4 regions of the Pseudomonas sp. BE134 genome follow, and region 3 is predicted to be linked to each of the others. Evidence: predicted binding sites of a transcription regulator. Region 3 holds the regulator's gene; each other region holds the start of a gene.

Region 1 (5,495 bases), on a different contig from region 3:
AAATCGAAGGCACGGCCGCCGCCAGCACCGACGGCCCACTCATTGCCGAGCAACGCCTGGAGCGTGAATACCAGTACAACTACTACAAAATGCTCCAGCGTCGCGGCGACAAAGTCCCGGCCCAGGCTTCATTGCTGGCGGTCCCGGAAAACGAGAAAGGCCCGCTGCTGGAAGGCATCTATCGCACGCGTCTGAAGACTCAGCCACCGGCTGAATGGAATGACTTGGGCAAGGAAGAACGCACCGCAAAAATGCGCGCCGACGTGATCAAGTTCTGGAGCACCAGTGACGTGCTGTTGCGTCAGTTGGGGCAGGAGCGCGCGAGCAGCATCAAGGACTATCTGGTGGACAAAGGTCAGCTGGCCGATGACCGTGTGTACTTTATCGATGCCAATCTTGGTCAAGCAGAAAGTGATGGTCGGGTGGTGACACCGTTGCATCTGGATGCCGAGTGATGCTCAGAAGATGGCTCAGTAGCCAGTGAGATCTGCACGACCTTGAGCGACCACAGTTATTTTGTGCCGCCCAAATAGAACAGGCCCCGACACGAATGCCGGGGCCTGTAATGGCCACATCCTTATGGCCGTTCGCATGAACTCCTAATCTTGAGAAGTGGCAGGCGTATAACTCACTCGTCTGCCACACCTTCTCCCGGTCCAGGCGAGAAGTCTTGCCTTAGTCGGCTTTCAGGCCGTCAGCGGAGACCGCTTTGACGCCTTCGATTTTCTTGGTGATCGCCACAGCGGTGGCTTTCTGAGCATCAGTCACTGCAACGGTGGACGACAGGGAAACCACGCCTTTGTTGGTTTCGACTTTGATGTCGGTGCCCGGAATGCCTTTTTCGGTCAGCAGGTCGCTTTTGACTTTGGTGGTGATCCAGGTATCGGAAGTAGCTTCCGTGGCCTTGGCAACTTCACCCGAAGCCAATGTCAGCGGGGCTTGAGTGGTGGTGGTCTGTGCGAATGCTGCGTTGGCCAGAGTCAGGGTCAGCGCGGTAGCAGTAGCGGCAGCGATAGCGAACTTCTTCATACGTGTAACTCCTGTTTTTCTTGAAAGTCTGCTGGTTGTCTTCTCAGCAGGGTTACCAGGTATATTGCGAACGCTGTGCCAACTTTGAAACACTCAAAAAATCGTTATAAATCAATAGTTTAAAAATACGGCGAAATTTCGAAATCATGCAAAATGCATGACCGGGCAAAACTCTGCATGCAACTTGCGGGTTTTCACAAAGTTCCTAACACACTGAATTTTTTGTCTTTTTTTTCACAGTTGCGGTGCATTCGACAATAAAAAAAAGCCCCGCAACCGAAGCAGCGGGGCCTTGCTGGATATCTGCGTTTACGAGGCGGAAGGGGTGCAACCTTTAGGCACGTAATCCTGCTCAGCGGAACTGGCACACGACCAGCCTTTGGTTGCATTACGGGTCAATGTAATGGTCTTGCTCATAACGGGTGCCGGGGCATTCAAAATCGTGCAGGTGATGCTGCCATCCCCTGTAGCCACGGTGCCGGTGACCGCCACGGCGCAATTGCTGGTCGTGGCACTACCCGCCGGCGCTACGTTGGCGACCGTTGGCGCCTCGCCCTGGTTGATCGCATCTTCGTACGGCACCTTCATGGCGGAAATCTCGGCCAGGCCCGCCGTCAACTTCGCCCTGGCTTGATATTTGGAATACGTCGGCAACGCAAACGTCGCCAGAATCCCGATGATTGCCACCACGATCAACAGTTCGATCAAGGTAAAACCTTTCTGAGTTTTCATAGACAAGCTCCATGCATGAGTCGAAAGCTCATGATCTGAAATAGCATCAGCACAGCCCATGCCAAGCGCTACCCCCCCTGTTGGCGGGGCAGCACGTGGAATCAACGACCTTTCCTACTCCCAGTAACCGCACTATCTGACAATTTTTGTCACCCAACACCACGGGTTTGGCTCAGCGCCTTGACTAGGCTATAAGCCATGAAGAAATCAATCGAGTCACCAAGGACTGAACATGTCGGTCAAAGCAGCAAAAATCAGCGTGTATGCCTGGGAAGGCACAGACCGCAAAGGCGCCAGAATGACCGGCGAGTTGAGTGGCCAGAACCCGGCGTTGATCAAGGCCCAACTGCGCAAACAAGGCATCAATCCCGGCAAGGTGCGCAAGAAGTCCGCTTCGATTTTCAACATCGGCAAACGCATCAAGCCTCAGGACATTGCCCTGTTCACCCGGCAGATGGCGACCATGATGAAAGCCGGCGTGCCGCTGTTGCAGTCGTTCGACATTATCGGTGAAGGCTTCGATAACCCGGCCATGCGCAAACTGGTGGACGAGTTGAAACAAGAAGTCGCGGCGGGCAACAGCTTCGCCGCGTCCCTGCGCAAAAAGCCGCAGTATTTCGATGAGCTCTACTGCAACCTGGTGGATGCCGGTGAGCAGGCCGGCGCCCTCGACACACTGCTTGAGCGGGTGGCGACCTATAAGGAAAAGAGCGAAAGCCTGAAGGCCAAGATCAAGAAAGCCATGACCTACCCATTGGCCGTGATATTCGTCGCGATCATTGTCACGGGGATCCTGCTGGTCAAAGTGGTGCCGCAGTTCGAGTCGGTGTTCAAGGGTTTTGGTGCAGAGTTGCCTGCGTTCACAGTGATGGTCATCGGCCTGTCGGCGTTCATGCAGCAAGGGTGGTGGGTAATGCTCGGAATACTGCTCGCGGGTATTTTGGGCGTGCGCCACGCTTTCAGGAAATCTCCGGGCTTTCGCGACTGGCTGGACACCTGGCTGTTGAAGCTGCCCCTGATTGGCACGCTGATGCGCAAGTCTGCCGTTGCGCGCTACGCCCGAACACTGTCGACAACCTTTGCCGCCGGCGTGCCGCTGGTTGAAGCGCTGGAGTCCGTGGCCGGTGCGACCGGCAACATTGTGTTCAAGCGTGCGGTGCTGCGCATCAAACAGGATGTGTCGAGCGGCATGCAGCTGAATTTTTCCATGCGCACTTCGGGTGTCTTTCCCAATATGGCGATTCAAATGACGGCCATTGGTGAAGAGTCCGGCGCACTGGATGACATGCTCGACAAAGTCGCGAATTTCTACGAAGACGAAGTGGACAACATGGTCGATAACCTCACCAGCCTGATGGAGCCATTCATCATGGTCGTGCTGGGTGTTATCGTCGGGGGCCTGGTGGTTGCGATGTACTTACCCATCTTTCAACTCGGCTCAGCGATCTGACATGCCTTTGAATGAAATTCTGACCGTTTACCCGGCGTTCTTCGTGGCCCTCGCATTGGTCGTGGGCCTGGTCGTGGGCAGCTTCCTCAATGTGGTGATCTGGCGCCTGCCGAAAATGCTCCATCGCGAATGGCGGCTGCAAGCCCACGATGTGCTGGGCGTACCGCCCGAAGCGCCTGGCCCGACTTACAATCTGATGCTGCCCCACTCCCACTGCCCGCAGTGCGATCATCAAATTCGCCCGTGGGAAAACATCCCGCTGCTCAGCTACCTGTTTTTGCGGGGGCGATGCTCGAACTGCGCCGCACCGATCAGCAAGCGCTATCCGCTGACTGAACTGGCCTGCGGCTTGCTCTCGGCGTTTATCGCCTGGCATTTCGGCTTCGGCTGGCAGGCCTGCACGGTGCTGGTCCTGACCTGGGGCTTGCTGGCGATGAGCCTGATCGACGCCGAGCACCAACTGCTGCCGGATGTTCTGGTGCTACCGCTGTTATGGCTGGGGTTGATCGTCAACAGCTTCGGGGTCTTCGTGTCATTGCATGACGCGCTGTGGGGGACGGTGGCCGGATACATGGTGTTGTGGTCGGTTTTCTGGCTGTTCAAGCTGCTCACCGGCAAAGACGGTATCGGCCACGGTGATTTCAAGTTACTGGCCATGCTCGGGGCGTGGGGCGGCTGGCAGATTTTGCCGCTGACGATCCTGCTGTCATCGCTCGTGGGCGCCATTCTCGGGGTGATTTTGTTGCGTCTGCGCAACGAAAAAACCTCGTCGCCAATCCCCTTCGGCCCCTATCTGGCGATTGCCGGCTGGATTGCCTTGCTCTGGGGTGGTCAAATAACCGACTTCTATTGGCAGTTTGTCGGTTTGAAATGAATACCCCTGTGGAAAAACCCTGGATTCTCGGCCTGACCGGCGGCATCGGCAGCGGCAAAAGCGCGGCAGCCCAACACTTCATCGACTTGGGCATCCACGTCGTGGACGCCGATCACGCGGCGCGCTGGGTGGTGGAACCGGGGCGCCCGGCGCTGGCCGCCATCGCCGAACACTTCGGCCCCGGCGTGCTGCAAGCCGACGGAACACTGGACCGTGCGGCCCTGCGCGCATTGATCTTTGAGGTCCCGGAGCAGCGCCGGTGGCTCGAAGACTTGTTGCATCCGTTGATCGGTGAAGAAATTGCACACAATCTGGCCAAGGCACAATCGCCCTACGCGATTCTGGTTTCGCCACTGCTGATCGAGTCCGGGCAGACCGCCATAACCCAACGGGTCCTGGTGATCGATGCCCCGCAACAGTTACAAATCGAACGCACCTTGCAGCGCGACCAGACCACGGAACAACAGGTCCAAGCGATCCTCAAGGCCCAGTCCAGCCGCCAGGACCGCGTGAGCCATGCCGACGACGTGGTGGTCAACGACCGCGACCTCGCCTGGCTGCACAGCGAGGTCGAACGCCTGCACAACTTTTACCTTACTTTGCGTGGAGGCCAGTCATGAGCCAGACCCCAACCGTCCAATGTCCAACCTGTGGCGCGCCTGTTGAATGGAGTGCCGAAAACACCTTCCGGCCGTTCTGCTCGGATCGCTGCAAACTGATTGACCTCGGGGCATGGGCATCGGAAGAACACAAGATTCCGGTCAGCCCGGACGCCGAAGACGACCTGTTCAGCGAAGACTTCGAACCGCGTCACTGATGTTCACGGCCGCGTAAAACCGTAGTCCTGGCCGTCATCAAGGTTTTCCGCGAGAAAACGCAATTCGTCGGCCAGGTCTTCGGCACTGCGCACTGCCTTGCTTTGCTGTACCACTGCGCTGAGCAAGGCGCGCAGGCTCAAGCCAGGATCAAACCCCACCTCCTGCGCCCCGTCCAGACTCTGACGCAACTCCTGCCTCGCCCATTCGTAGACACTCATATCCATGCTCCTGAAGGTTTTGTCGAGCATGTGTTCGCCGGCGAAAAATCGATTTGATGTGGATCAAGATTTTGGATCGTCGTCTTTCCAGGGGGCGGAAAGGTAGCGCGTGCGATTGAACGTCTCCAGCCATTCCGGGCTGAACACCACCAATGCGCTGACGACCATGCCGTTGATGAACGCTTCTGGAAATATCAGCAACCACAGATAGCCGACAAAATCCTCCAGCCAGTACGGCATGACAAAAAGCTCGTCGTACCACAGCACCCACAGCGACAACAGCAGGCACAACAACGCTGAAAGCGCCGCTGCAAAAAAACCGGAACAGAAGATATACACAAAGGGATTACGCGGTTGCGCCCGCTCGACCAGGA
Region 2 (5,495 bases), on a different contig from region 3:
CTCTTGTCGATGTTCAGCGCCTGAGGAATGGCCGCCAGGGCATCAAACATGCGCGCCGAGGCTTTTTCCGGATCGATGGATTTTGGTGCCGCGTATTCCTGGACGTGGACCCAATCCTGATACAGGTCGATGGCCATGGAATATTCCGGCATGTCGGCATCGTAGACGCGATAGCAGTCGATGCCTTCGCGCTTGACCCACTTGCCCAGTGCCTTGAGGTTTTTCTGCAGGCGATTGGCAAACATCTGCCCGCCTTCGCTCAAACGCGGTTGCTCGATCACCGGCGCGGGTGCTGGCGTCGGTTTGATCGGGTTGCCGTTTTTGTTGTACTTGCGTTCTTCCGGCTCACTCGGCGCCTGATCATAGGCCGCCTGCTCACGCTCCACCTGACGCTGCTCCGGGGTGCGACGCTCGCCGGTGACGAACTGGTCTGGCGTGACCTTGATCAGCAGCAGCTTGCACGGCAGCGCGCCGTTCCAGAACGAATACTGCTTGTGGCTACGAATGCCCATGCGCTTGCCCAGGTCCGGGGCGCCGGTGAACACCGCGGCCTCCCAGTTCAGGCAGGCCTGACGCAGACGCTCGCCGAGATTTTGATAGAGGTAGAGCAAGCTCGCCTCGTCACCCAGACGCTCGCCGTATGGGGGGTTGCAGATCACCAGGCCTTTCTGGTTCTGGTCCGGACGCGGTTCGAAGGTGCCGACTTCGCCCTGGTAGATCTTGATCCACTCACTCAGGCCGGCACGTTCGACGTTGTTGCGACCCGGCTGAATCAGGCGCGGGTCGGCTTCGTAACCCCGAATCCACAGCGGTGGCTTGGCCAGGCCGGCCGCGCAGCGCTCAGTGGCTTCTTCGTGAAGCTTTTTCCACAGCGCCGGGACGTGGCCCAGCCAATGGGTAAAGCCCCACTGATCGCGACGCAGATTCGGCGCCATGTCGGCGGCGATCATCGCGGCTTCGACCAGGAACGTACCGACACCGCACATCGGGTCAGCCAGCGCGCCGCCTTCGGCCGCAATGCGGGGCCAGCCGGAACGGATCAGGATCGCAGCCGCGAGGTTTTCCTTCAGCGGTGCCGCGCCTTGCTGCAAGCGATAACCACGCTGGTGCAGGCTGTGGCCGGACAGGTCGAGGGAAAGAATCGCCTCGCCACGGTCCAGACGCAGGTGAATGCGCAGGTCCGGATTGAGTTTATCGATCGACGGACGGTCGCCTTGCGGGGTGCGCAACTTGTCGACGATGGCGTCTTTGACTTTCAAAGCGCCAAAGTGAGTGTTGTCGATACCCGAGCCATGGCCGCTGAACTCGACGGCCAGGGTACCGGCGTTGAGCATGTGGTCTTGCCACTCGATGTCCAGTACGCCGTGGTACAGGTCTTCGGCGTCCTTCATCGGGAAACGTTTGAGCACCAGCAACACCCGGTTCGCCAGTCGCGACCACAGGCAAAGGCGATAAGCGGTTTCCATCGTCGCCATGCCACGCACGGCAGAGGTGTGCTCGCGTGCTTCTTCAAGGCCAAGCCCGACGGCTTCCTCGATCAGCAGGCCTTCAAGGCCTTTGGGGCAAGTGAGGAAGATTTCGAATTGATCGGACATTGGATTTTCAGAGCCTTGGCTAAGTGAACCGACAACGCATTGCCGGTCCGGTTTTCAATCAGGCGCTTTTCTAAAAGAACGCCCGCGTGGCACGAAGGTGTGCCGTCCCACCTGTGCTGCTCAGATTAGAAGAGCTTAGATGCACAGGCAGATAAAAAAGTTGATGCAACAAAATGTCATAAGTCGACCCTTCGTCGAATAATGCTCCCGGCCAACAGAAGTCATTCTCACTTAGGATTAACCCCGTCATCCTGCGGGGCGCCGATCATACAGGGCTTTTCCAAGAACCAAGGACCAAACATCGCGTTACTTATCGCCATAGCATCTTTATCGTTACGTCCTTATGACAAAACGATCATTCCCTCGATGTGACGCATTGGTTAGAACTCAACACAGGTTGACGCCGCAACGACGTCAACACCTTGGCTCGCGACGCCGGCAGCGGGCCCCAACGGCAGAGTTTTTCTGCCAGACCTCGATTGAGGTCTACGCGATGAATACAGTCAACAAGTGAGGGCAACACCCTATGAGAAGACTTAAGCGTGATCCGTTGGAAAGAGCATTTTTGCGCGGATATCAATATGGCGTTGGTGGCAAATCCCGTGAGCTTTGCCCATTTACTCTACCGTCAGTACGCCAAGCCTGGATTAACGGCTGGCGCGAGGGACGCGGCGACAACTGGGACGGTATGACCGGCACTGCGGGAATCCACAGACTCAACGAACTTCACGCCGTCGGCAATTAATTACAGGGCCTAACACTGCGACACAAAAATCTGATGACTGACTGAATTAACCACGCACGTCCCATCCGGACGGCGGGCTTCGGCCCAGGGGCTCCTTCGAGGAGCCCTTTTTTATGCCTGTCTTTCGCCACACAGTTCCCTTGTAGCAGCTGCCGAGCCCGCGAGGCTGCGTCCGGCTGCGCAGCAGTCGTAAAATCAGCCCCTGCAGTCCTGCAGACACACCGTGCATTCCGGGTTTACGACTGCTTCGCAGCCAGACGCAGCCTCGCAGGCTCGGCAGCTGCTACACGATTAACGCAGGGCGGCGATCGCGTCTACGGACTCACGAATCAACGCTGGGCCTTTGTAGATAAAGCCGGAGTAGATCTGCACCAGGCTCGCACCCGCCGCGATTTTCTCGGCCGCGTGCTTGCCTTCGGTGATGCCGCCCACGGCGATGATCGGCAAGCGCCCTGCCAGTTCCGCCGCCAACACTTTCACGGTGTTCGTGCTCTTGTCGCGAACCGGTGCGCCGGACAGACCGCCCGCCTCGTCACCGTATTCCATGCCTTCGACGCCGACGCGACTCAGGGTGGTGTTGGTGGCGATCACCGCGTCCATCCCGGTTTCCATCAGCGCTTGTGCGACCTGTGCAGTTTCTTCGTCAGTCATGTCCGGTGCGATTTTGATCGCCAGCGGGACATGTTTGCCGTGGCGCAACGCCAGTTCTGCGCGGCGCGTGGCCAGATCAGCGAGCAACTGCTTGAGCGAGTCGCCGAACTGCAGGCTGCGCAGGCCCGGGGTGTTGGGCGAGCTGACGTTGACCGTCACGTAGCTGGCATGGGCGTAGACCTTGTCCAGGCAGATCAGGTAATCGTCGACCGCGCGCTCAACCGGGGTGTCAAAGTTCTTGCCGATGTTGATGCCCAGCACGCCTTTGTATTTGGCTGCCGCCACGCGAGCCAGCAGGTAATCGACGCCGAGGTTGTTGAAGCCCATGCGGTTGATGATCGCCTCGGCTTCCGGCAGGCGGAAAATCCGTGGTTTCGGGTTGCCCGGCTGCGGGCGCGGGGTAATGGTGCCAATTTCGACAAAACCAAAACCCAGTTGAGCGAAACCGTCGATGGCCGCGCCGTTCTTGTCCAGACCGGCCGCCAAGCCCACCGGGTTCGGGAAGTCCAGGCCCATGACCGACACCGGCATTTTCGCCGGGGCCTTGCACAGCAAGCCGTTGAGGCCCAAACGCCCGCCCGCGCCGATCAGGTCCAGTGACAGATCGTGGGAGGTTTCCGGGGAAAGTTTGAACAACATCTGACGGGCCAGGGTGTACATGGGCGGCTTTGACTCTGGGCTACGAAAAGTGGCGGCAATTATAGCCGGGCATCGGGTTGCAGGCGAGGCGCGCGATAAAATCAGCGAGCGATGGCATATGCCTTGCACCGTCACCGGTATCAGCACTCATGCCAAAGGCGGAATGGGTCGCAAGACAAGGGCGTCGTCACTGGGCCTTGCTCTGGCAAGCAGCCCGTTGCGGCGTTTTTTTATGAAAGGTGCTTATTGATGATTGAAGTTCCAGCCAACCCTCTGGCTTGGGTCAATGGCAGCGATGCCCCGGAAAAGACCGACATCAATCTGGGCTTCATGGCCCTGAGCGATTGCGCCTCGGTCGTGGTCGCCGCGACTCAGGGGTTCGCCCAGCCCTACGGCCTGACCTTGAACCTCAAGCGCCAGTCGTCCTGGGCCAACCTGCGGGACAAACTGGTCAGCGGTGAACTTGATGCCGCCCACAGCCTGTACGGCCTGATTTACGCCGTCCACTTGGGCATCGGCGGCGTAGCTTCCACCGACATGGCTGTGCTGATGGGCCTGAACCAGAACGGCCAGAGCATCAATCTTTCCCAGGGTTTACAGACGTTGGGTGTGACCAGTCCTGAAGCACTCGACCGCCACGTGCACCAAACTCGCTCAAAACTCACCTTCGCCCAGACCTTTCCCACCGGCACCCACGCGATGTGGCTGTATTACTGGCTGGCGAGTCAGGGCATTCATCCTTTGCAGGATGTCGACAGCGTGGTGGTGCCGCCGCCGCAAATGGTCGCGCACCTGCAAGCGGGGCGAATCGATGGTTTCTGCGTCGGCGAACCCTGGTCCGCCAGCGCAGTGCAGCAAAATCTCGGCTTTACCCTGGCGACGTCTCAGAACATTTGGCCCGATCACCCGGAAAAAGTCCTCGGCTGCACCCGCGCTTTTGTCGAGCAATACCCCAACACCGCGCGGTCGTTGGTGATGGCGATACTGGAAGCCAGCCGGTTCATCGAGCAAAATACGGAGAACCGCCGCAGCACCGCGCAGCTGTTGAGCGCGCCCGACTACCTCGACGCCCCCCTCGACTGCATTGAACCGCGCCTGCTGGGTGAATACGCGGATGGACTGGGCAATCGCTGGCAAGACCCGCACGCGCTGCGCTTTCATGCCGGCGGCGAGGTCAATGTGCCATACCTGTCAGACGGCATGTGGTTCATGACCCAGTTCCGGCGCTGGGGTTTGTTGCGCGACGATCCGGATTACCTCGGCGTGGCCCGGGACGTCCAGCAACTGGACCTGTACCGAGAGGCCGCCAGCGCCGTCGGTGTCGCCGCCAGTGATCAGGACATGCGTAGCAGTCAGTTGATCGACGGCAAAACCTGGGACGGTTCCGACCCGGCCGGTTATGCCCGCAGCTTCACGCTGCACGCCATGAGCGACAGCTCGCAACGATTCGCCCACCGCTGACAGGAGACTGCAAACATGCTGCGTATCCTGCTGATCAACGACACCGCAAAGAAAGTCGGCCGCCTCAAAGCCGCGCTGACCGAAGCCGGGTTCGAGGTGATCGACGAATCGGGTTTGACCATCGACCTGCCCGAACGCGTCGAAACGGTGCGTCCGGACGTGATTCTGATCGATACCGAGTCACCGAGCCGCGATGTGATGGAGCAAGTGGTGCTGGTGACCCGCGACCAGCCACGACCGATCGTCATGTTTACCGATGAGCATGACCCCGGCGTGATGCGCCAGGCGATCCAGTCCGGGGTCAGTGCCTACATCGTCGAAGGTATTCACGCACAACGCTTGCAGCCGATTCTCGACGTGGCCATGGCACGCTTTGAAAGTGACCAGGCGTTACGCGCTCAACT
Region 3 (5,495 bases):
ACAGGCGCGGTATTATTCGCCTTCGTCGAAGTATCTGTTGATCAAATCCACCAATGCCTGCAGCGCTTCATCAGCTTGCTCGCCTTCAGTGCTCAGGTGGATTTTGGTGCCCTTGCCCGCAGCGAGCATCATCATGGCCATGATGCTTTTGCCGTCGACCGTAGTTTCCGGCGTGCGTCCTACCCTAATCGTGCAATCCTTGAATTCACCGGCAACGCCAACAAATTTTGCAGAAGCACGGGCGTGCAGGCCCAGCTTGTTGATGATTTCGATTTCCAGAGCAGGCATCGCGATGTGAATCCTTTAGCTGAGGTCGCGGTGGCGGACCTGGACGTTCTTCAGGGATTGTTGCAGAACCTGGCCCAGACGTTCGGTCAGGTAGACGGAGCGGTGATGTCCTCCGGTGCAGCCAATGGCGATGGTGACATAAGCGCGGTTGCTCGCGGCAAAGCGCGGCAGCCACTTGAGCAAATACGAGGATATGTCCTGGAACATCTCTTCGACGTCCGGTTGGGCTGCCAGGTACTCGGCCACCGGTTGATCGAGCCCGGATTGCGCACGCAGCTCTGGCTTCCAGTAGGGGTTGGGCAGGCAGCGCACGTCGAACACCAGGTCCGCGTCCACCGGCATGCCACGCTTGAAACCGAATGACTCGACCAGGAACGCAGTACCGGCTTCCGGCTGATTCAGCAGGCGCAGCTTGATGGTATCGCGCAGCTGATACAGGTTCAGGTTGGTGGTATTGATTTTGAGATCTGCCAGATCGGCGATGGGCCCCAGCAGATTGCTTTCGTCCTCGATTGCCTCGGCCAACGAACGGTTGGCGGTGCTCAGCGGGTGACGACGGCGGGTTTCGGAAAATCGCTTGAGCAGGGTTTCTTCGTCGGCGTCCAGGTACAGCACATCGCATTTGATATGCCGGCTACGGACTTCCTCGAGCAGTTCGGGAAACCGCGAAAGGTGGCTCGGCAGGTTACGCGCGTCGATGGACACAGCGACAAGCGGTTGCAGCAGTTCGGTATGAATCAGCGCTCGTTCGGCGAGTTCCGGCAGCAGGCCGGCGGGCAGGTTGTCGATGCAGTAGTAGCCGTTGTCCTCGAGAACATCGAGGACGGTGCTTTTACCTGAGCCGGAGCGGCCGCTGACGATGATCAGGCGCATGATTAGTGACCGTTCTGCTCGTCCAGGACAACCTGATACAACGCTTCATTGCTCGGGGCGCTGCGCAGTTTTTCACGCACCTCCTTGCGATCAAGCATGCTGGCGATCTGGCGGAGCAATTCCAGGTGTGCATCGGTGGCGGCTTCCGGGACCAGCAGCACAAACAGCAGGTCAACCGGGGCGCCGTCGATGGCGTCGAAATCGATAGGGGCTTCCAGGTGCAGCAGCGCACTGATTGGCGAGGTGCAGCCTTTGAGCCGGCAGTGGGGGATGGCGATGCCGTTGCCGAAACCGGTAGAACCGAGTTTCTCACGGGCAATCAGGGCCTCGAAGACGTCCTGCATTTCCAGATCCGGTACTTCGCGGTGGATAAGGTTGGCAATTTGCTCGAGGGCTTTCTTTTTACTGCCACCCGGCGCGTTCACTTGAGAACGGCCGGGGGTCAGGATGGTTTCTAGTCGGATCATGGATTGGGGGGGTTAACGACCGGTTGCGCCCTGGAGGAGGCTCTGGGTCTTTTCCTTATGCTTTTTGAGTTGTTTATCCAGCTTGTCGGTCAGTGAATCGATCGCCGCGTACATATCGGTATGTTCCGCGTTTGCGACCACTTCATTGCCGGGAATATGCAGGGTGGCTTCGATTTTCTGCTTCAGCTTCTCGACCGTCATCGTGACCTGCACGTTGGTTATCTTGTCGAAATGCCGCTCTAATCGTTCGAGTTTTTCGCCGATGTAGGCGCGCAGGGGTTCGGTCACTTCCAGTTGGTGTCCACTGATGTTGACTTGCATACAGCTTCTCCTTCGTTGCCAGTGCATAAAGCGGTAGATCAGATGATCTACCACTGGAACGCTGTGGCGTGGCTCTACATCAACCGCTTGCGTTCGCTCGAAGGCGCGATCCCGAGGGACTCGCGGTACTTGGCGACGGTGCGGCGAGCCACCTGAATGCCTTGTGCCTCCAGTAAACCAGCGATCTTGCTGTCACTCAACGGCTTTTTCTGATTTTCCGCGGCAACCAGTTTTTTGATGATCGCGCGGATCGCTGTGGACGAGCATTCACCGCCTTCGGACGTGCTGACGTGGCTGGAAAAAAAGTATTTCAGCTCGTATATACCCCGAGGGGTATGCATGAATTTTTGCGTGGTCACCCGTGAAATCGTCGATTCGTGCATGCCCACGGCTTCGGCAATGTCATGCAGGACCAGCGGCTTCATGGCTTCGTCGCCGTATTCCAGGAAGCCGCGCTGATGCTCGACGATCTGGGTGGCGACTTTCATCAGTGTTTCGTTACGGCTTTGCAGGCTCTTGATGAACCAGCGGGCCTCTTGCAACTGATTGCGCATGAATGTGTTGTCGGCGCTGGTGTCGGCGCGACGGACAAACCCGGCGTATTGGGCGTTGACCCGCAGCCGTGGCACCGATTCCTGATTCAGCTCCACCAGCCAGCGTTCGTTATCCTTGCGCACGATAACGTCGGGGACGACGTACTCGGCTTCGCTGGATTCGATTTGCGAGCCGGGGCGCGGGTTGAGGCTCTGGACCAGTTCGATGACCTGGCGCAGTTCATCTTCCTTGAGCTTCATCCGGCGCATCAGCTGGGAGTAGTCGCGGCTGCCGAGCAGATCGATGTAGTCGCTGACCAAGCGCTTGGCTTCGGCGAGCCAAGGCGTCTTGGCTGGCAATTGGCGCAATTGCAGCAGCAGGCATTCGCCCAGGTTGCGAGCGCCGATACCGGCTGGCTCGAATTGCTGGATGCGATGCAGGACGGCTTCGATTTCGTCCAGTTCGATGTCCAGTTCCGGATCGAAGGCTTCAAGGATTTCCTCGAGGGTTTCATCCAGATAGCCCTGATTGTTGATGCAGTCGATCAGGGTCACGGCGATCAGGCGATCGGTGTCGGACATCGGTGCCAGGTTCAGTTGCCACAACAGGTGGCTTTGCAGGCTCTCGCCGGCCGATGTGCGAGTGGTGAAATCCCATTCGTCGTCATCGTTGCTCGGCAGGCTGCTGGCGCTGGTCTGGTAAACGTCTTCCCAGGCGGTATCGACCGGCAGCTCATTGGGAATGCGTTCGTTCCAGTCGCCTTCATCGAGGTTGTCCACCGTCGGGGCGGTTTCCTGGTAGGAGGGTTCCTGAATGTCGGCGTTGGGTGGCTGCTCGGCTTTGTCGGCCAAGGGGTCGGCGTTGTCGAAGTCGTCGCCTTCTTCCTGGCGTTCGAGCATCGGATTGGACTCCAGGGCCTCCTGGATTTCCTGTTGCAGATCCAGGGTCGACAATTGGAGCAGGCGGATGGCCTGTTGCAGCTGCGGTGTCATCGTCAGCTGCTGGCCCATTCTCAAGACTAGCGATGGTTTCATGGCAGGGGCTTAACACCTTATTCGCCGGCGCACATGCGCCATCCACTACAGGGCGCCGGAGCGCCAAACATAAGCAAATTATATGCCTGAAACTGAAGTGTTTGCCTAGAGCGCCGTAACAATAAAAACCTGTTGATTTTTACCGCGATTAGCGCTCAGTCGACTAGCCAGACACCTCAACGCTTACAGGCGGAACTCATGGCCCAGATAAACTTCCTTGACGAGATCATTGGCCAGGATAGTGGCGGCATCGCCTTCGGCGATCAGCTGGCCATCGTTGACGATGTAGGCTGTTTCGCAGATATCCAGGGTTTCACGGACGTTGTGGTCAGTGATCAGCACGCCAATGCCCTTGGCCTTGAGGTGGTAGATGATCTGTTTGATGTCGCCGACCGAAATCGGGTCCACGCCGGCGAAGGGTTCGTCGAGCAGGATGAATTTCGGGTTGGTAGCCAGTGCCCGGGCGATTTCCACGCGGCGGCGTTCACCACCCGACAGGCTCATGCCAAGGTTGTCGCGGATGTGGCTGATATGAAATTCCTGCAGCAGGCTTTCCAGCTCTTTGCGACGCCCGGCCTTGTCGAGTTCCTTGCGCGTCTCGAGGATGGCCATGATGTTGTCGGCCACCGAGAGTTTGCGGAAGATCGACGCTTCTTGCGGCAGATAGCCGATACCGGCCTTTGCGCGACCGTGCATTGGCTGGTGGCTGACGTCCAGATCGTCGATCAGAACGCGGCCCTGATCAGCCTGCACCAGGCCGACGATCATGTAGAAACACGTGGTCTTGCCGGCGCCGTTAGGCCCCAGCAGGCCGACGATCTGACCGCTGTCGATCGACAGGCTGACGTCGCGCACGACCTGGCGGCTCTTGTAGCTCTTGGCCAGATGCTGAGCTTTCAGAGTTGCCATTACGGGGCCTTTTTCTCGTCGGTTTTCGGCTTGGGCTGGATCACCATATCGATACGCGGACGCGACTCGGTCACCTTGCTGCCTGTAGCGCGACCGGCGCTGGCAAGCTTTTTCTCGGTGTCGTAGACGATTTTCTCGCCTTGGGTGATGTTGTTGTCCTTGTCGACCACTTTTGCCTTGTCGATCAGAACGACGCGATTTTGCGCGGCATGGTACTGGATGGTCACACCCCAGCCCTGGACAGGCTTGGAATCGCCCTGGGTTTGCAGTTGCTCGAAGTAGGCGAGGTTGCCCACCGAAGTCACCACGTCGATGTCACCAGCCGGGGTGCGGGTCATGGTCACGGTGTTGCCGGTGACCTTAATCGAGCCCTGCGTGATGATCACATCGCCTTTATAGGTGGCAACGCCATTCTTGTCGTCCAGTTGGGCGTCGTCGGCTTGTATGCGGATAGGCTGCTCTTGATCGTTCGGCAGAGCCCAGGCGCTCACGCTTCCCAGTGCTGCGCCCAGACTGAGCAAAATAGGGAGGGTTTTAACGAGCCTCATACTGTCCTCTTACGTTAGATAGCAGGTGTATCCTGCTTTCTTTCAAATACGCTTTCATTCCGATGCCTGTCGATACACCGCCAGCGCCGTCGATACTAACGGGTTGATCGGTCTGCGCATATTGCTGCTGCGGGAACACAGTCATACGGGTTGTGGTAATCAGGGTCCTGCGATTTTTTTCGTCGAAACGGGTGATGCGCACCGAATCAATCAGCTCGACCTGAGTGCCGTCCGGGTTGACTTCCCCGTGTTCACTCTGGACGTGCCAGGGAAACTCGGTGCCGCGAAACATGTTCAGGTCGGGATTAGTCAGCAACGTGACTTCGGACGCCTTCAAGTGTTCGACCTTGTCGGACGTCATTTCGTACTGCAGTCTGCCGTCCGGCAGGAACTGCACGCTGTGGGCGTTGAGCGCGTAATAGTCGATCGTGCTTTCATCGAGCTTGGCCACAGGCTTGTCGAGGAAGCGTTCCGGACTGATGTTCCAGTAGCCGACCGCCGCGAACAGCGCGGCGATGCAA
Region 4 (5,495 bases), on a different contig from region 3:
GCGGTGAAATCCTGGCCGGAAAACAGCATGACCAGGTTGTTGCGGATCACCGGCATGTGCACTTTGAGCGCCTCCAGTTCGGCCTGATCGCGACCCTGCATGGTGATACTCACCTGCATGTAGCGCTGACGGCCATTCTGGTTGTAGTTGGCGACGAAGGCCGGTGCCATCGGCTCAAAAATCGCGGGCTGCTTGCCGACCACTGCGGTTTCCGCAGCGGCAGGTTTGCTCTGGGCGTTGTGCATGAAGAACCAGGTCGCCCCCACGGACATGCCGATCGCCAGCAGCAAGGCCACCACGATCAAAATGATCAGCTTGATCTTGCCTTTGGTTGCGGGCTCTTTTACTGCTGCTTCGCTCTTCGCCATGCCAATAATCCGTCACTATTCGGGTTTTCACAGTCGCACGGCAAGGCAAGAGCAAGTGTTATGCCAGAAGTATCGGGAGGGCGCTGGGCGGGGGTTTCAGGGAGACCACAAAAACAAATGTGGGAGCGAGCCTGCTCGCGATAGCGGTGTAACAGTCAACGAAAATGTTGAATGTTACTGCCTCATCGCGAGCAGGCTCGCTCCCACAGGGGATAGCGTTTTTATCAGGCGTAGTAATCGACGGCGCTGGAGCCGATCACGCTGGTGGTGTCGACGGCGGCTTCAGTCACAGCAGTCGCGAGGTCTTCTTCCATCGAGTCGACGCGACCACCAGCGGCATTGGAGCGACCGCCCTGCCCCTGCTGAGCTTGATCCTGCCCCTGACCTTGCCAGCCACGAGACTGATCGGACACGTTGACGTCTACCTGCCCCATGCCCTGCTGCGTGAACATGTCACGCAAGCGATGCATTTGACTGTCCAGCGCTTCGCGAACGCTTGGATGGGCGCTTATGAAGGTGACTTGGGTCTGCTGGTCCGGAACCATGTTCACCCGAATATCGAGGCGACCCAGCTCGGCCGGTTGCAACTGAATATCGGCCGCCTTGAGGTTGGCGCTGGAGAGGTACATGACGCGGTTGACCACCTCTTCGGTCCAGCCACTCTGATGCATGGCAATCGGCTGATTCACCGGCAACGTGTTAGCCGTTTTAGGGGTGGCCGCTTGAGTCAATGCCGCCAGACGGTTGGCGAAGTCATCGACACGGGTATCACTGCTGGCGCTTTTCAGGTCTTTAAGGCCGTCATCGATCAGACCACTGAACGCTTTCTCGCCGCCTTGGCTGGTGCTGTCTTTATCGGTTTGCAGATCAACCATGCCCGCCATGCCGGCGGCAAAGCTCTGCGTCAAGGTCGGTTCACTGTCAGCCGGGGCCGGGGCTTGGGCTTGGGCTTGGGCTTGGGCTTGGGCTTGGGCTTGGGCTTGGGTCGGAGTTGCTATGGGCCGGGCCTGGCTGGAAGCGGAAATGTGACCACTTTGCTCCATGGCCAGACGCACGGCTGGCAGTGCGTCGAGTGGATCGGCTTCAGGATCGAAGTCGCTGACGATGGTTGCGGCGGCTTGCGCAGGAGTGGCAGCCACAGGCGCCGCGACCGACACCGTGACCTGCGGTTGCACAGTGTCAACAACGGGCACGGCGTGCTCGACAGGAACCGTGACCAATGGCTGCACGACCGCCATCAAGGCAGGATCAAGGGACGGATCGATTGGGGGGGTGTCGACCACCGGCGTCTCGCTGGCAACCGGTGCGACATTGCCGGTGAGCGCATCCTCGACCGGCGCCGGTTTTTCGGCGGGCAAGGAATTGCCGCTATCGGCAACCAAAAGCTCCAGGACGGCAGCGGTATCGCTGTTGACGTCGGAATTTGCCGTGCCTTGCGCCGCGGTATCAGTCGCCGGCGTGGCGGATTTATCCGCGTCCACAGCAGGTTTGCCCTGAGACTGATTGGCATAAACCTCAGCAAAGCTGGAGGCTTTATCCCCGGGCTCAGCAGCCACCGCCGGGGTATTGGCGGACGTGGCGACGGTCTTGGCCGCCGGGCTGGCCTGAGAAATTGAATTGGGGGTAACGGGCATTAAACGGTCTCCGCTGCACTGGGATCGTAGGTACAGTTGAGCGAGTTAAATGCAAGGGACGGGCCAGCATGACCAACCGGCGCTAAAAGCGCCAAGTGGTCGGATTATTCGGAGAGAGAGCGCTGTCTTTCCGCCTCATAAAGCGGTCGGACGATGGCAAATTCACCGTCGATTTCTCCCAATAGTTTATCAATGCCGGCGAGGCTTTTTTGCCTGGCGCGCTGTTCAAGCTCATGGCACAACTCAGCCAGGCGAACGGCGCCCATATTACTGCTACTGCCCTTGAAACTATGGGCTGTATTCATCAGCAGCAAGGCATTATCAGCCGTTCGCAGCGTCAGCAAACGCTCTTCGGAATCACGAAGAAATACATCCAGCAGCTCTGGATACTCATCCTCCATCACTTCCTGCAACGCGATCAGCACGCTTGGGTCCAGATGTGTGTCAACCACTTGCTCACTCCTTGATCAAGAATGCGTGAATTATGCCAGAGCCTCCCAGAAAAACTCCACGCACGCACTGCGCCCATTGTCAGACCAGCTCGCATTACGGCTCAACTGGCGGATAAGGCTGATGCCACGGCCCGACAGGCGGGCACCATCAAGCGGCCGATCCTGTACCCGAGCCACGTCAAACCCCTTGCCACTGTCTTCAACCCGAACAGTCAGGCAACCGCCCTTGCCTTCTGGCGTGACCTGCAAATGCACTCGCACATAACCGTCCTGCAGTGCATCCAGGCGCTCATTGCGCTGAAGATAATAGCGCGCAAAACCCGATGCATCGCGCTTGAGGCTTGAATCCAGACCCAGCACGCCGTGCTCCAGCGCATTGGAATACAGCTCGGCGAGCACACTGTAGAGCGCGCCGCTCTGAGCCCGCAACCCGTGAACCTCAAGCAGCAACTGCAACAGGTAGGGCAGCGGATTGAAACGTTTGAGGGTCGCGGCGCGGAACTCAAAACTCGCTGACCAGTCCAGCGGACAGGACTGGCCGCTGTCGGAGTACACCAACGCAGGAGGACACAGTTGCGCCGCCTCCAGCAGTCTGATCTCGACCATGCTCACGTCATCGCGGGCTTCGCCGCCAAAATCCCGCAGAGCCTGTTCGATTTCTTCGAAGAGTGCGTCAGGCTGACGGTTGGCCGCAAACACCTGCCGCAACCGCTCAACGCCAAACAATTGCTCGTGACCATCGCAGGTATCGATCACCCCGTCGGACAGCAGGAACACTCGATCCCCAACGGCCATCGGGAACACTTCGGTGCGGTCATCGAAGGTCTGCGAGCTCAGAACGCCCAGCGGCAAGTGACGCGCTGTCAGCGGCTTGCGCTCACCTGTAGCGATGCTGTGCAAATAGCCGTCCGGCATTCCGCCATTCCAGACCTCCACCGAGCGTCGCTGAAAGCTCAGACACAGCAAGGTGGCGCAGCAAAACATGTCGACCGGCAAGATGCGCTTGAGCTTGGCGTTCATCTCCCGCAGGGTTTCCGCCAGGCCGTAGCCCTTGGCCGTCATGCCGTAGAAGACTTCGGCCAGTGGCATGGCCCCCACGGCCGCTGGTAACCCATGGCCGGTGAAATCCCCCAACAGCACATGCATATCGCCAGCCGGGGTGAAAGCGGCCAACAACAGATCACCATTGAACAGCGCATAAGGCGATTGCAGGTAGCGAATATTCGGCGCACTCAGGCAGCCGGAATGCGCGACCTTGTCGAACACGGCCTTGGCCACCCGCTGCTCATTGAGCAAATACTCGTGATGCCTGGCGATCAGGTCACGCTGCTGCAGCACAGTGCTTTGCAAGCGGCGCAAGCGATCCATCGCCTTGATCTTGGCCGCCAGAATTACCGGGTTGTAGGGCTTCGCCAGAAAGTCGTCACCGCCAGCCTCCAGGCACCGGGCCAGCGCTTCGCTTTCACTGAGCGAGGTCAGGAAGATGATCGGCACCAGGGTTTCCCCGGCCAGCAGCTTGATCTGTCGCGCAGCCTCGAAACCGTCCATCACCGGCATCATGGCGTCCATCAACACCAGGTGCGGTCGTTGCTGGCGAAAGGTTTCGACCGCCTCGGCACCATCGGCGGCGGTCAGCACTTCATGGCCCTGGCGGCGGACGATGCGCGACAGCAGCATGCGATCGGCCGCACTGTCTTCGGCGATGAGTATGGTCAGGGGTTCGAGTGACTGCATGCCCGTCAACTGATGTCGAACAGCTTGTCGAAATTGGAAATGGCGAGGATCTTCGTCACGTCCGAACTGCTGTTGATCAAACGAATATCGGACCGGTCTCCGCCTGCGTGATCCCGCAGCAGGAGCAACATGCCGAGTGCCGAGCTATCGAGGTAGGTCGCGTCTTTCAAGTCGACCACCACCGAGTTTGGCATTTTTCCGTCGGTGCACTCGTAAGACTCACGAAACTCCTGATGTTTAGTGAAATCGAATCGTCCTTTGACCGCGATCGTAAGTTGTTTCCCATCCCGGGATAGTTCTGCTGTGACTGTCATTAAACGGCTTCCTTGTCATGGGCTAACGTGCTGCACAAGGTTTAGCACTAGGGAGAAAGGGGAGCAAGGCGCAACGATTGTTCAATACGGATCATGTCTGGGCAAGCGCTGCGACAATTCATCCAGCAATTTCTGTTCGCGCTTGTCTTCCAGCTGCTGTGCCTCATCCCGGTAACGCTGTACCAGTTTTCGCAAACCTTCGACACGGGCGAACGCTTGTTGCCAGGTGTCGCGCGCTTTGTTCAGGTTGTTCTGGTGCCAGTTCAGGCTCTGTCGCTGCTGATCGATGGCAGTGCCCAATTGCGCCAGAAAACCCTGATACCCCAGCAACCACTGACCGGAAACGCCACTGCTACCGCGCACGATCCATTGTTCCTGGTATTCGAGGCGGAAGGCTTCAAGGTCGGCGAGCTTGCTTTCTGCCACACGCACCTGCCCCTGAAAATGCCCGAGGCGAAGGACGGCGGTTTTCTCGGCCTTTTCGGCCATTTCCACCACCGGCGCCAGGCGCGCGGCTCGACTTACAGCCATGGCGGGTTAACCGCCCGCTGCCGGGGCAAAAATGGACGCGAGATGGTTAACGCTGGCGCCCATGCCGATGTTGTCGTTCAAACCCTGACGCAGGTAAGTGACCATGGCTGGCTGGAGGGAAATCGCGGTGTCGGTTTCACGATCGCCACCCGGCACATAAGCACCGACACTGATCAAGTCGCGACTCTGCTGATAGCGTGACCAGTACTGTTTGAACATTTGCGCGCGGGTCATGTGTTCTGGGCTGACCACCGATGGCATGACTCGGCTGATGGACGCTTCGATATCGATGGCCGGGTAATGCCCCTCTTCAGCCAATCGGCGGGACAACACGATGTGACCGTCGAGTACGCCGCGCGCGGCATCGGCAATCGGGTCCTGCTGATCGTCGCCTTCGGACAACACGGTGTAGAACGCCGTGATCGAACCACCGCCCTTCTCGGCGTTACCGGCCCGCTCCAC

The links. Region 3 encodes sigma-54, which starts transcription at its own class of promoters, with help from an activator protein. Its sites were predicted from a motif close to ANTGGCATNNANNTTGCTNT; they were not measured.
Region 1: a site for sigma-54 is predicted at 1,808-1,827, ahead of J2Y56_RS22665 (pilin). Genes of this name have one in related genera too.
Region 2: a site for sigma-54 is predicted at 3,741-3,760, ahead of J2Y56_RS27720 (CmpA/NrtA family ABC transporter substrate-binding protein). Genes of this name have one in related genera too.
Region 4: a site for sigma-54 is predicted at 2,040-2,059, ahead of J2Y56_RS20815 (flagellar hook-length control protein FliK). Genes of this name have one in related genera too.

The regions. Positions count from the first base shown of each region.
Region 1 is NZ_JAVDUA010000030.1:45,450-50,944, reverse strand. Features, by position in the region: gene J2Y56_RS22675 (DUF748 domain-containing protein) at 1-455, shown strand, start outside; gene J2Y56_RS22670 (BON domain-containing protein) at 676-1,029, opposite strand; gene J2Y56_RS22665 (pilin) at 1,339-1,761, opposite strand; gene J2Y56_RS22660 (type II secretion system F family protein) at 1,994-3,211, shown strand; gene J2Y56_RS22655 (A24 family peptidase) at 3,213-4,085, shown strand; gene coaE (dephospho-CoA kinase) at 4,082-4,705, shown strand; gene yacG (DNA gyrase inhibitor YacG) at 4,702-4,902, shown strand; gene J2Y56_RS22640 (hypothetical protein) at 4,906-5,121, opposite strand; gene J2Y56_RS22635 (energy-coupling factor ABC transporter permease) at 5,185-5,495, opposite strand, start outside.
Region 2 is NZ_JAVDUA010000051.1:3,525-9,019, reverse strand. Features, by position in the region: gene rlmKL (bifunctional 23S rRNA (guanine(2069)-N(7))-methyltransferase RlmK/23S rRNA (guanine(2445)-N(2))-methyltransferase RlmL) at 1-1,595, opposite strand, end outside; gene rmf (ribosome modulation factor) at 2,122-2,340, shown strand; gene J2Y56_RS27725 (quinone-dependent dihydroorotate dehydrogenase) at 2,632-3,651, opposite strand; gene J2Y56_RS27720 (CmpA/NrtA family ABC transporter substrate-binding protein) at 3,880-5,091, shown strand; gene J2Y56_RS27715 (ANTAR domain-containing response regulator) at 5,107-5,495, shown strand, end outside.
Region 3 is NZ_JAVDUA010000022.1:38,065-43,559, forward strand. Features, by position in the region: gene J2Y56_RS18585 (HPr family phosphocarrier protein) at 13-288, opposite strand; gene rapZ (RNase adapter RapZ) at 304-1,161, opposite strand; gene ptsN (PTS IIA-like nitrogen regulatory protein PtsN) at 1,164-1,628, opposite strand; gene hpf (ribosome hibernation-promoting factor, HPF/YfiA family) at 1,641-1,949, opposite strand; gene J2Y56_RS18605 (RNA polymerase factor sigma-54) at 2,024-3,517, opposite strand; gene lptB (LPS export ABC transporter ATP-binding protein) at 3,701-4,426, opposite strand; gene lptA (lipopolysaccharide transport periplasmic protein LptA) at 4,426-4,974, opposite strand; gene lptC (LPS export ABC transporter periplasmic protein LptC) at 4,961-5,495, opposite strand, start outside.
Region 4 is NZ_JAVDUA010000026.1:61,027-66,521, forward strand. Features, by position in the region: gene fliL (flagellar basal body-associated protein FliL) at 1-368, opposite strand, end outside; gene J2Y56_RS20815 (flagellar hook-length control protein FliK) at 593-2,002, opposite strand; gene J2Y56_RS20820 (Hpt domain-containing protein) at 2,107-2,454, opposite strand; gene J2Y56_RS20825 (fused response regulator/phosphatase) at 2,485-4,188, opposite strand; gene J2Y56_RS20830 (STAS domain-containing protein) at 4,194-4,502, opposite strand; gene fliJ (flagellar export protein FliJ) at 4,584-5,033, opposite strand; gene fliI (flagellar protein export ATPase FliI) at 5,040-5,495, opposite strand, start outside.